One region of the Lacrimispora xylanolytica genome, then DNA from elsewhere that is predicted to be linked to it. Evidence: predicted binding sites of a transcription regulator. Region 1 holds the regulator's gene; the other holds the start of a gene.
What was found. The regulator HrcA, encoded in region 1, represses chaperone genes, less so after heat shock. The targets are predictions, from matches to a motif close to TGTTAGCACTCNNNNNNNNNGAGTGCTAACA.
Positions count from the first base shown of each region.

Region 2: a site for HrcA is predicted at 2,195-2,225, ahead of OW255_RS12825 (Hsp20/alpha crystallin family protein). Genes of this name have one in related genera too.

Region 1 is NZ_CP113524.1:1,019,395-1,026,300, reverse strand. Features, by position in the region: gene dnaJ (molecular chaperone DnaJ) at 1-503, opposite strand, end outside; gene dnaK (molecular chaperone DnaK) at 680-2,530, opposite strand; gene grpE (nucleotide exchange factor GrpE) at 2,594-3,202, opposite strand; gene hrcA (heat-inducible transcriptional repressor HrcA) at 3,247-4,296, opposite strand; gene OW255_RS04915 (3D domain-containing protein) at 4,574-5,131, shown strand; gene OW255_RS04910 (3D domain-containing protein) at 5,361-6,071, shown strand; gene hemW (radical SAM family heme chaperone HemW) at 6,516-6,906, opposite strand, start outside.
Region 2 is NZ_CP113524.1:2,729,524-2,736,429, forward strand. Features, by position in the region: gene OW255_RS12810 (dihydroorotate dehydrogenase electron transfer subunit) at 1-470, opposite strand, end outside; gene pyrF (orotidine-5'-phosphate decarboxylase) at 480-1,397, opposite strand; gene OW255_RS12820 (YkgJ family cysteine cluster protein) at 1,452-2,108, opposite strand; gene OW255_RS12825 (Hsp20/alpha crystallin family protein) at 2,308-2,721, shown strand; gene OW255_RS12830 (nitroreductase family protein) at 2,785-3,558, opposite strand; gene pepF (oligoendopeptidase F) at 3,593-5,377, opposite strand; gene OW255_RS12840 (GNAT family N-acetyltransferase) at 5,517-6,284, shown strand; gene OW255_RS12845 (GNAT family N-acetyltransferase) at 6,287-6,906, opposite strand, start outside.

The DNA of each region.
Region 1 (6,906 bases):
GGGGATGTTCCTGCCTTTGCGCCGCTTCCGTGACAAGTATTACATTCCTCTTTGAAATTAATTTCAATCTCTTTTTCGCAGCCAAAAATCGCCTCTTCAAAGGTAATACGGACGCTGGTTCTTACATTGGCTCCTCTGGCCGGACCATTGTACGCAGCGCCGCCTCTGGAACGGCCGCCGCCAAAGATATCCCCGAAAATATCTCCAAAGATATCTCCCATATCTGCTCCGCCAAAATCAAAGCCACCGAAACCGCCAGGTCCACCGCTGCCATCAAATGCTGCTGATCCAAACTGGTCATACTGACGTCTCTTATCAGGATCGCTTAATACACTGTAAGCCTCAGAAGCCTGTTTAAACTTCTCTGCTGCCACAGCGTCCCCGGAATTTGTATCCGGATGGTATTTCTTAGCCAATGCCCTGTAAGCCTTCTTAATTGCTGCATCATCTGCATCTCTTGGAACGCCAAGGGTCTCATAATAATCTTTTTTACTCTCTGCCATCTTAGGTCTACCTTTCATAAACTAAGGAAGCCCGGCAGGACATCTCCTGCCGAACATAAGAGCCCAAACTGTAAGCTACGTTTTTACCGGGCTATACAAAAGAACTCATGCCTGCGGAAAAAGTGCTGTATCGCTACAACACTTTCTCCAAAGCCCTGTCAACTGACCAGACTATTTTACACTTCTTTGTACTCTCCGTCAACTACGTCGCCGTCTTCATAGGAAGCACCTGCTGCACTCATGTCAGGACCTGCACCCTGTCCCTGAGCCTGCTCATAAACCTTAGCAAATAAAGCCTGTGCACCTGTCATCAGTTTTTCTTTGCCTGCCTTGATATCTTCGATCTGAGCATCTGTCATCTCGTCGATTGGAGCTCTGTTGATGGCTTCTTTTAATGCATTTAAATCCGCTTCTACTACTGCTTTATCGTTAGCGTCGATCTTATCTCCAACTTCCTGAAGAGCTTTCTCTGTCTGGAATACCATGGAGTCAGCATCGTTTCTTGCATCAATGCCTTCTTTACGCTTCTTATCCTGTGCCTCGTATTCAGCCGCTTCCTTCACAGCCTTGTCGATATCAGAATCAGACATGTTGGAGCCGGAAGTAATGGTGATGTGCTGTTCCTTACCTGTTCCTAAATCCTTAGCGGACACGTTAACGATACCATTGGCATCAATATCAAAGGTAACTTCGATCTGAGGAACGCCTCTTCTTGCTGGTGGAATTCCATCAAGACGGAACTGGCCTAAGGTCTTGTTATCTCTTGCAAACTGTCTCTCACCCTGAACAACGTGGATATCTACAGCGGTCTGGTTGTCAGCTGCTGTGGAGAATACCTGGCTCTTCTTTGTCGGAATGGTAGTATTTCTCTCAATTAATCTTGTTGCTACGCCACCCATAGTCTCGATGGATAAGGAAAGTGGAGTAACATCAAGTAAAAGGATATCGCCTGCGCCTTCATCGCCTGCAAGCTTACCACCCTGAATGCTGGCACCAATCGCTACGCACTCGTCTGGATTTAAAGACTTGGAAGGCTCTTTGCCTGTCAGCTGTTTTACTTTTTCCTGAGCTGCTAACATACGGGTAGAACCACCAACTAAAAGTACTTTTCCTAATTCAGCAGATGTAATGCCTGCATCTTTTAATGCATTCTGAACTGGAACTGCTGTACGCTCTACTAAATCTAAGGTAAGCTCGTCAAATTTAGCTCTTGTTAAGTTCATATCTAAATGCTTCGGGCCTTCAGCTGTTGCTGTAATAAATGGCAGGTTAATGTTTGTAGTTGTAGAGGAAGACAGTTCTTTCTTTGCCTTCTCTGCTGCTTCTTTTAATCTCTGCATAGCCATCTTATCACCAGATAAATCAACGCCTTCTGCTTTCTTGAATTCGTCGACCATCCACTGTGTGATACGGTTATCGAAATCGTCACCACCTAAGCGGGTATCACCGTTGGTGGAAAGTACTTCAATTACGCCGTCACCGATTTCAATTGCAGATACGTCGAAGGTACCACCGCCTAAGTCGTATACCATGATCTTCTGCTCATGCTCGTTGTCAAGGCCGTATGCCAAAGCTGCTGCTGTCGGCTCATTGATGATACGCTTTACATCAAGACCAGCGATCTTACCAGCATCCTTGGTTGCCTGACGCTGAGCATCGTTAAAGTAAGCTGGTACGGTAATAACAGCTTCTGTAACCTTCTCACCTAAGTAAGCCTCTGCATCTGCTTTTAATTTCTGAAGAATCATAGCAGAGATTTCCTGAGGGCTGTAGTTCTTGCCGTCAATGGTTACCTTGTAATCGGTACCCATATGTCTCTTGATGGAAGAGATGGTACGGTCTGCATTTGTTACTGCCTGACGCTTTGCAGGCTCACCTACTAATCTTTCACCGTTCTTTGTAAATGCTACGATAGATGGAGTTGTTCTTACTCCTTCGCTGTTAGGGATAACAACTGGCTTACCGCCTTCCATAACGGCTACACAGCTATTTGTTGTACCTAAGTCAATACCAATGATCTTGCCCATAGTTTTCTTCCTCCTAATTTATGAAACAAATGTAACATGTTTTCAGATTTTTATATTTTATTATTAATTAGCTACCTGTACCATGGAATGTCTCACCACAGTATCCCGGTAGGTATAACCTTTTAAAAGTTCCTGTGCAACTACATTCTCTCCCAGAGATTCATCTTCCATGTGCATCACTGCATTATGGAAATCTGGATCAAATGGCTGGCCAACTGCTTCAATTGGCTTTACTCCTGCTTCTTCCAGAGATTTCATAAGCTGTTTGTAAATCTTTTCCATGCCTTCAGCAAATGCAGATCCCTTTTCCTCTTCCGGAATGGCTGCAAGGCCTCGTTCAAAATTGTCAACAACGGGAAGGATTCGTTCAATGATATCCTTTGCCCCGATTTCAAACATGGCTGACTTTTCTTTTTCTGTTCTCTTTCTGAAGTTATCAAATTCTGCCATACTTCTCTGGAGACGGTCTGTCAGTTCCTCGATTTTTTCATCCTTTGGATCCGGCTTATCTTTTTTCTTACCAAAGAAGCCTTTCTTTGCAGTATCGCCTTTTGTGCTTCCTTCTTCGTTCTGCCCGTTCTCAGATGCAGTCTCTTCTGCTGTGGGCTCTGTGCCTTCTATCTCATTTTCAGCGGAAACGGCATCTTCCTCATTCAAAATCTCATCTGCCAGTTTTTCCTCTGTTTTCACATCTTCCATGCTCAATGTTCTTACCCTTACCTTTCATCTTTTTTCAATATCACATCAAGCTGCGTCATTAAATTGCGCAGAGTACTGAGAACCTTCTCATAATCCATTCGCTTAGGGCCGATGATTCCAATGGTTCCTCGTAACCCTTCCCCAAGCTCGTAATTGGCTGTTACAATGCTGCAGTCCTTCATATCCTTAACCGGTGCTTCATCTCCGATATAAACCTGGATACCGGAATTGCTTTCCGAGTCATTGACATCATCAACCAGCTCCTGCAAAAGCTCCTTTTGCTCCAGAGTTCCAAGAAGTCTGCTTGCCTTATCTCCCTCGCTCAGCTCCGGATATTTAAAAATATTAGTAGTTCCGCTGGTATAAATCTGTAAATCCTCATCATCTGCCCGAATGGCTGCTGCCACCTCGGTCAGTACCCGGTCAACCACTTCACTGTGATGGCCTGCCTGAACCTTTAACCTGCTGATCACTTCCAGATTAATCTCTTCTATGGTCAGTCCGTTTAAGGCACTATTTAAAAGAATGTTTAGATTTAACAATCCTTCGTCATCCAGTTCCTTATCAATGGGAATCATGGTGTTCTTAATAATATTGCCTTCAATGACAATCACCACCAGAAGCTTTCCTTCATCTACCTTTGACAGCTGGATAAACTTTAGCTTATTTCGTTGATACTGAGGAGCGCTGATCATAGCCGCATAGTTGGTATTCTGAGCCAGAAGCTTTGCCATCTGCTTTAACATAAGCTCTACACGGTCTACTCTCTTTAGCATCATATCTTTGATTTCTGTTACTTCTTCTTCCTTTTCCAGCATGATCTGATCCACATAGAATCGGTATCCCCTGTCGGAAGGAATTCTTCCTGCTGAAGTATGAGGCTGAACAATGTAGCCCAGTTCCTCTAAATCAGACATCTCATTACGGATTGTGGCGGAGCTTAAATTCAAATCCGTATACTTTGATATGGTTCGGGATCCAACCGGTTCTCCGGTTTCCAGATAAGTTTTAATGATGGCCTTTAATATGGTTATCTTCCGCTCATCCAGCTGATCTTTATCCTTCAAACTGCCACTCTCCTTTCTTAATGCTTTATTAGTGCTTTGTTAGCACTCAACGTTTGGGAGTGCTAACATCTTCTTTTCATAATATATGCTTTTTTTCTACATTTGTCAATACATTCCTATAAAAAAAATACGTTAAGTTTTTATGACCACTTTCTACATTTTTAAACATAGTACAAGCATATATTACAAAGGTGTTGACATTTTTTTCTTGACTTTTAACACTTTTGTAATATAATAGTAAATGATACACCATAACAACACGATTGCGAGGTAAATCATGAAGCGTTTTTCAGGTAAGCTACGAATCACAGGACTCCTGACAATCCTTTGTATTCTGCTGTTATCTACGTCTGCAATGGCAGATGAAGCTGCTGGTAAAGAACAGACTACAGCGGATGCACAGTCCGGGAGTGTCCAAACGATAAAAAGTGATGCCAAATCCGAGAGTGGTACTGAGGACACAAAAAACTCAGAGGAAATCGGACCTGGTATTAAAAAAGAAACAGAACCGCAAGAGACAGAGCCAACTGGACCTGTTTTTGAAAAAGGAGCATCACTGGGACTTTTTTCTGCAACTGCATATTGCCCCAGCAAAAGCGGAAAAATCGGCCGGACCTACTCCGGTACTACACCAAGAGCACAGCATACCTTGTCTGCGGATCTTACAATTTTGCCAATCGGCACTATGGTCATGATCGATGACGTCATCTATACTGTGGAGGATACTGGAAGCGGAATCAGAGGAAATAAGGTTGATATCTACTTTGGAAGCCGGGAAGAGGCCCTAAACTTCGGCAGACAGACAAAAGAGATTTTTGCAGTGAATGTAAAATAATACATGTCCAAATGGCGCCCAGATAAGCGATTTAATTTCGCTTTCTGAGGTGCTTTTTTGATGTCCAAAATTCTCTCCCCTAATAGTATGAAATAAGTTAGCCTTGACTTTTCTGGAAAAATATGTAAAATGAATACTTGTACCTCATTTATTACAAAACTGTTACATATAATTATAAGAGTGTTAATTTATATTACAGTTTGTAAAAAAGAAAGGAAGTATTTGTAATATGCAAAATAGGAAGAACCTTCACCACATTTCTGGAATTTTACTGATGACAATCTTTGTTTTAATAAACACATTAAAAGCCTATGGTAATCCGGTAACCGGTATTATCGACGGTGCGGATGATAAAAATGTCCGGGGCTGGGCATTTAACAGCTCAGAACGAGAATCCACCTTGCCTGTAAGAGTCATTATCACCAACCAAACAAGCGGTCAGGTGACGGCTGAGCTTGAAACCACTGCTTCCAAACACCGGGAGGATTTAGCCGCGCAGGGAAGCGGTACCGGTAATTATGGATTTGAAGTGAACGTTCCCTGGGATACCTACGAAAATGGCACTTATCTCATTGAAGCCTACGCATCAGGGCAGAAGCTATCCGGCACCAAGGTATACGGCGTTGGCACTGCGGTTCCTGCTGTTAATCTCCGCTCCATCGGTACGTTTAAAACAACCGCCTACTGTCCCTGCAGGCAGTGCTCCGGCAAATGGGGCGGCCGCACCAGCACAGGAACCATTGCTGCTGCCAATCATACCATCTCTGTGGACCCAAGAGTCATTCCTTATGGAAGCAAACTCATGATAGGCGGTGTTATTTATACCGCGGAGGACTGCGGTGGCGGCGTTAAGGGAAGACATATTGATATTTTCTTTAATACCCACGGAGAGACCCGTTTTTATGGCACGAGAAGCATGGAGGTCTTTATAGTCCAGTAGAATAGAAGTAACACCATATTTTTAGAATAAGCTGTAAGCAATTGTGAGGTATTAACCTACATTACCTGAGTATACAATGAGGTTATGAAAAGGCACAGAACACAAAGAATGGTTTCTCTTTGCGTTCTGTGCCCTTTCTCTATTCTTACAAATAAGAATGTATCACCAAATCGCTCTACAGCTTTTCCGTTTTATGAGAAGTTATCCACTCCCATACGCTGCACGCTCATATCTCATATACAAATACATGAAATACGTATTGATACCTGGCTGCTGCTTGCAGACTAAAAATCCATTGAAATATTTTTAATATTCTAGAAGATCAATACAAGTATGTGTTATACATATACATTTAAACGTACATATGCATTTGTATTTGCACATGATTTACATGTACATGCAACGCGTTCCAGCTCTTATATGGATTAACGACCAGTTTAAAGCTTATAACAGGAACTGACTCATCGCATAATTGCTGACATCAATTCCGTGGGAAGTCAGTTTGTAATAACCATCTTTAAATTCCATCAGCCCCTCCCGCTCCAGCTTATCCAGCACCTGACCATAGACATTACGGATATTCTGACCGAAATTACTGACAAAGTCATGGGCAGATACCCCATTGGTCAGCCTAAGCCCCAGGAACATGTACTCTTCCATCTTTTCCTCTATGGAAAGACGTTCCAATTCCTGTCTCAGTGCCTGGGTAAATCCCTCGTCCTGATCAAAGCTGGCATTGCGGTAATCACTTAAATCCGTGGTATTGTGAAAGCGGCAGCCATTCATATAGGAAGATGCACCAAGTCCAAGACCAAGGTATTCAATTCCGGTCCAG
Region 2 (6,906 bases), 1.7 Mb from region 1:
AAGGTGGTACCATAAGGAGTGAATTCATCTTCCAGGAACATGGTGTCCCGGTAACCAAGAATAATCTGTTTTTCACAGGCAAGATGCTTAGACAGCTCCAGCATAGGAGGGATTCCAATTCCTCCGCCTATGATGAATGCCCGTTTTCCTGCTGCCCCGGGTTCCAGAGGGAAACCATTGCCCAGGGGGCCAAGGATCTCTGCATAATCCCCTTCTTTATAATAGGAGAATTCCTCTGTACCACTGCCTAACACCCGGTATACAATTCGGATCAGGCCCTTTTCCCTGTCAATCTCACAAATACTGATGGGACGGGGCAGAAGTTTGGAATTATCCTTTGTATACAAAGAAATAAACTGGCCTGGTACTGCTTCTTTTGCAAACTTCTCTGTTTCAATCCACATGCTGTATACGCCATCAGCCAGCTTATCCTGACTGGCGACTCTTGCTGATTCCATTACTTTCGCCATGATGTCCCCCTATAATACCCGGTTGATGTCTGTTACCATATCGATGACTGCCTGCCTTGAGGCCTCACCAAAGTGCTCTGCACCATATTTCTTATATTTATCCTGCTTATATGCAGCGATGATTCCTCTGGAGGAATTTACCACAGCGCCTAATCCATCTTCATTAAAACAAGGTTTTAAATCCTCAGCAGTTCCGCCCTGGGCACCATAGCCTGGAACCAGAAAATAAGTATTGGGCATAAGCTTACGGAGAATTCTGCTCATCTCGGGATAAGTGGCTCCTACCACTGCGCCTACGTTGCTGTAGGTTCCGTCCATGGACTGGGCACCCCATTCTACTACCTTTTCGGCTACCATCTCATACAAAGGACGTCCATCAATCAGCCGGTCCTGAAATTCTCCACTGGAGGGATTGGAGGTCTTAACAAGAACAAAAAGTCCCTTGTCCTCTTCCTTACATACGTCCACAAAAGGTTTCACGCCATCAGTTCCCAGATACGGATTGATGGTAAGAAAATCTGTCCCAAATGCGGTGAAACGATTGCTTCCTACCTGTACTTTACCAATATGAGCCGTAGCATAAGCAGATGAAGTAGAACCGATATCGCCTCGTTTTGCATCGCCAATCACAAGAAGGCCTTTTTCCTGACAATAATTTACTGTTTTTACATAAGCCTGCAATCCTTCAATGCCAAACTGTTCATACATGGCAATCTGAGGCTTTACGGAGGGGATTAAATCGTATACATGATCTATAATTTCTTTATTATACTGCCAGATTGCTTCTGCAGCACCTTCCAGAGTCTCACCAAACTCTTCCAATGCCTTACTTAAGACATGTTCCGGTATATAGTCAAGCATGGGGTCAAGTCCTACACAGATTGGTGCCTTTGTCTTCTGGATTTTTTCAATTAATTGCCTGATCATTGTCTCCTCCTGGGTTCCATTTATTCTTATTATTCTCTATTCTTACCAATTCTATCATAAGAAGGTACTCGCTTCAAGCCTTCTTTCAAACTGACTATAAAAATCCTGTTCCATTTGATAGGGTATCAAATAAAAGTTTTTTAACACATACATGCTCACCTGATTAGCAAAGGATGGGTCATTTTCTGTCTTGATGCGTTTTTCTAAATGTTTCAAATAATGATACCATTTTAGCACAAAGGCTTCGTACTGTTTTACATCAGATGTATCCAGCCACTTTTTTACCTTGACCTTTGTCCGCTCTTCCATTCTGCACTCATGCAATTGGAGAATATACTTCATTTCCTGTTCCCCGTAAACCCTGCCTAAGGGAAACAGACGGCAGATTCCAGGACGGAAGCTATGGATGCTGCATCTTCCCTCATGATTTAGGAAACTGCATCGTTCATCCTCACCTGCCATTTTTAGATTGGGAAGTACGATTCCATCAACTACATTTAATTCAAGCTTATCCTGAAGCAATGCTTCCATGGTACAGGATAGATTCTCACACAAACGGTAACAATCAAGAGGATCCAGGGTGACAGATTGTCCCATCCCCTGACAGCAGTCAGAACAGCCCCTGCAATCCTTGCAGTCTGCCTTTACCATATCATTTATGCCATATAATTTCCCATCGGAAATCTCATTTAAGTCAACTTCCCGTTTCATGGATCCCATTCCTCACTTTAAAATATTTCAAACATGGTTATTTTATCATTTTCTATTCATACTAGCAACGTAGTTTCAATGAAAAATATTAGCACTCACCTGTTGACAGTGCTAACAATGTGTGTTATATTACATATATAACAAATAGAAAACACCAATGAGTGGTGCTGCATCTATCGAATGAAAAGGAGGAACTGATATGTTATTATCCAGAAGAAACAATTTATTTGATGACTTTTTCAATGATCCGTTTTTTACAGATGCATACTTCAACAAGCAATCCTTAATGAAAACCGATATTGAAGACGGCGGTGACCATTATGTTATAGATATGGAACTGCCTGGCTTTCAGAAGGAAATGGTAAAGGCAGAGCTAAAAGATGGGTATCTCACCATCCTTGCTGAAAACAATTCAGAAAATAACTCCGACGAAGAAAAGAACTATATCCGCAGAGAACGGTATCACAGTTCTTTAAAAAGAAGCTTTTACGTAGGAACCAAAATCAGACAGGAAGATATCAAGGCATCGTTTGAAAACGGAATCTTAAAGCTTATGCTTCCCAAGGAAGCTCCTAAGGAAATTGAAGAAAACCGATATATTCCAATTGAATAAGCATGCAAAAGGAGAAGGTCCATACCATCGGACCTTCTCCTTTTTATACGAGATAACATATAATCAGCAGTTGAATTCTTTGACATACGCAGTCGTAACATAAGTCCCGCTTTTAAAGGACTTTTTAAGCATTGTCTCTTCGGCTTCCAGCTTGATGTTCATCCACATCTCTTCCGCGGCAATGGTTAGATGGGACAGCATAATCCCGATACTGATATCACGCATGGAAACTAAGGGCGCAGAAGGCAGAAATTCTCTGCAGGCAAAGATATAAATCCTGTCGTGGTATACAATAAACCGCCAGGGCTGGTTATTCATAGCCGACGGAGACAGCCTTGCTGCTTTTAAAATATTTTTCATTGGCTCACCGATTTCTTCCTTAAATACACAAAGTTCCTTTAATGGTAAGCGCTTTGCCGTAGCCGGATCCCGGTACAGAAGTGTTTTTGGATAGCCAAAAGCAACTGCAACGACCTGCTTAACCCCTTCCATCTCATGACCAGTGATTCTGGTATTCCCCAGATAGCAGGATCCAATGCCTTTCCCTGTCATATATAAGAGAATCGGCTCCAGAATATATCCTGCGTTTGTCAGATACCCTTCTTTCTCCTCGGAATAAAATACCAGATAATAGGGAGCCTCTACTTTCCATAAGCCTTTTACCGGAAGATGGCCATCCAGGTTGTCGCATATTTCCATTTTCACTGAAATGTCCGCATGAAGCTTCAATACACAGTTTCCGAAATAAAGTATATCCTTTAAAAGCTGTTCCGGAATCTGTTCCTTTTTAAATTTTCTGATGGATCTTCTTTTAAATATCATCTGATAAAGATTCATACCTGCTCCCCTCTTTCCCAACCAGCAATTGGACCTAAATCAGCCCTCTCATTTCTTTTAATAGCCCGGCAAATACCAAAAGCGCATCCTTTACCGGCTCTGCTGTGGACATATCCACCCCGCAAAGCTTTAATAAGTCTATGGGAGTCATGGAATTTCCGCCGCTTAAAAATTTAAAATAACCCTCAATTACTTCCTGATCCCCGGAAAGGATCTTGCTGCTGATGGCTACAGCAGCAGAAAAGCCTGTAGCATACTGATATACATAAAATGGCGTATAGAAATGAGGAATTCTGGACCATTCGTAATCAATCTCGGGATCAACCACCATATCCGGACCAAAATAAAATTCATTGAGCTTATGGTATGTCTGACCAAGAAGATCCGCCGTCAGTATCTGCCCCTCTTTTACAAGGCGATGGGTCTCAGCCTCAAACTCCGCAAACATTGCCTGACGGTAAAGGGTTCCACGGAAGCTATCCATAAAATGATTTACCAGATAAGCACGCTCACTCTTATCTTTCGTTGTATCTAAAAGGTGGCGGATTAAGAGAGCTTCATTACAGGTGGAAGCCACCTCTGCAACAAAAATCTTATAACCTGCATCCACATAGGACTGATTTTTATCCGAAAACCAGCTATGAAGTGCATGCCCCATCTCATGAGCCAGGGTAAATACGCTGTCTAAGGTTCCATTAAAATTAAGGAGAACATAAGGATGGATTCCATAAACTCCCCAGGAATAAGCTCCGCTTCTCTTTCCTTCATTCTCATACACATCGATCCATCGGTTATCAAATCCTTCTTTTAAAAGAGCCAGATATTCCTCTCCCAAAGGCTTTAGTCCCTCCAGAACCATGGTTTTCGCTTCGTCAAAGGATATTTTCTTTTCTTCCAAAGATACCATGGGCACGTATAAATCATACATATGAAGTTCATCTACTCCGAGAGCTTCCTTACGAATGGAGACGTACTCATGAAGATAGGAAATCCCTTCCCTTACAGCCTTAATCAAATTGTCATAGACTTCTTCCGGTATTTCATTCTCGGATAGGGAATGTGCCCTTGACGATGAGTAATTTCTTGCAGATGCATAAAAAGCTGCCTTTTTTACATTGGAAAAAAAGGTAGACGCAAGTGTATTTCCAAACTGCCTATAAACACTGTAAAGCGCCTCAAATGCTGACTTTCGCACGCTTCTGTCCTGTTTTTCCATAAGGGCGATATAGTTACCGTGGGTAATTTTAACCGGTTCCTGGTTCTCATCAAGAATCTCAGGGAATTTGGCATCTGCATTATTGAACATATTGAAAATATCAGATGCCCCTGACGTCGCTTCCAGGGATTTTGCAAGAAGGGCCTCTTCCGCAGCGGATAAGGTATGCTCCTTCTTTTTCATAATAATTTCCAGGGTTCTTTTATAACGCTTTAGCTCCGGTATATTCTCCTGGTATTCCCGAAGGGTATTTTCTGGAATTGTCAATATCTCAGGTACTAGAAAAGCAGAAAGACTGGCCGCCTGATAGGATAAGGCTCTTGCTTTTGCTGCAAATTCCTGATATCTTGCATTCCCTGTATCTTCATCTGACTTCTGCTTTCCATATACGAACAGAGTCTCTATCTTTAAGGATACCTCCTCGTCAAATTTCAGACAGGAAAAAAGCATCTCGCCGGAATCTGCAAGATGTCCTTCATATTTTTTATAACCTGCAATTGCCTGCTCTGTTTCACGGAATAAATCCTCCCAGGCTGTTTCAGACGGCAATATATCCGCCAGGTTCCAGGTGTCGCTTACCGGTATTTCATCTCTCTTTTTCAATGATATCCCTCCAACTGCTTTACTTGTGTTTATTCTATCACCCATATTTCAAAGAAACAACTGGAAATATGGAAATATTTCATTGAATTTTCATGTTTTTTTGTATTATACTATAGGAAAACAAATCAGGAGCCATGATATGAATGTAATCCGCACCAATGCCCCCAGTCAAACACAAAAAAATGATGCAATCACGCTACAGGAAGTTTGCAGAAGCCATGATCATATTTCTCTGACACTTCCAATGGAAGAAGATTGTATTTACTTCTTATTATACGACGAAGAAACCCTCTTATCCGTCCTCTGTGCATTTTTTACCGAAAATATGGATTATGAATGCAGTGGATTCACTCACCCCGGACACAGACAAAAAGGATATTTTACCAAGCTGATCGAAACGCTTTTAGATGAAACAGGAGACAGTGATTTGATTTTCCCCGTAGATGAATCCTGTAAGGATACCATCCACGCATTACAAGCCATGGATGCTTCCTTTTGGTATCAGGAACACATCATGGAACTACCGCTGACCCAATCCATAAAGACAAGCCGTCTAAAAGAGGGGTCTTCTTTTGATGCCCTCTCCCTCTCCATTGCCTCTTCTCCGGAAGAGACCCCGATTCAGTGCGTCTTTTTGCTTGATGGAAAGCAGGTGGGTTCCTGCTGTCTCGACGCTCTGGAACATGGAGCTTATTTTTATGGTTTTGAAATATCAGAACCTTATAGAAACCAGGGGCTGGGAAGTGCCTGCCTTTCTCTTTTTTTAGATACGTATTTTGCCCATCCCAATGCAAGACGATACAAAAAGTTGTTTCTCCAGGTTTCCGGTCTTAACAAGCCAGCCATTTCACTCTATAAAAAAGCAGGATTTCAGATCACTGAAAGCCTGTCCTATTATGTATATTAAACTCAATTATGATAACGAATCAAGCAATACTGTTTTAAGTTAAATTGCTTTTCAACTACTTCATATAGTTCAAAGCCAAAATGCTGATAATAAGAAACATTCCCCTCGTTATGGGTTTCCAGGGTGATTATTAGCTTGTTCTTATCCGCATATTCCATCGTTTCCTTTAACAGAAAGGCAGAAATGCCATGATGCTGCATGGTAGGTCTCACCGCAAGATATATGATATGCAGCCTGTTTTGGGTATGGAGCTTTTCTGTCCATTTGGAGTTTAAATAATCCCTGAACTGAAAGAAATTCCACAAGGTTTTAAGAGATGGGTCCTCCTTAATCAGATACCCTTTTGTCTTTACATATGCCAGGGCCTCCGAGACATAACGTTTTAAGGAATGAAAGGATTCTGATTCATCCTCCACTACGATAATGCCATGAATTTCTTCGCTGTCTGCATAAATCTCACAGGTAAGAAGAAATTCTTCCATATCGCAGGCGAACAGCTCCGGCAGTAAGCGGTCTCTTGTCTCCTTATCAGGAATAAGCCTGCTATAGAGAGGATCGGATCCAAAGCATTCCGTAAGCAGTTCCTTTAATTTGTCCACATCAACTTTTTTTACCCGGTACA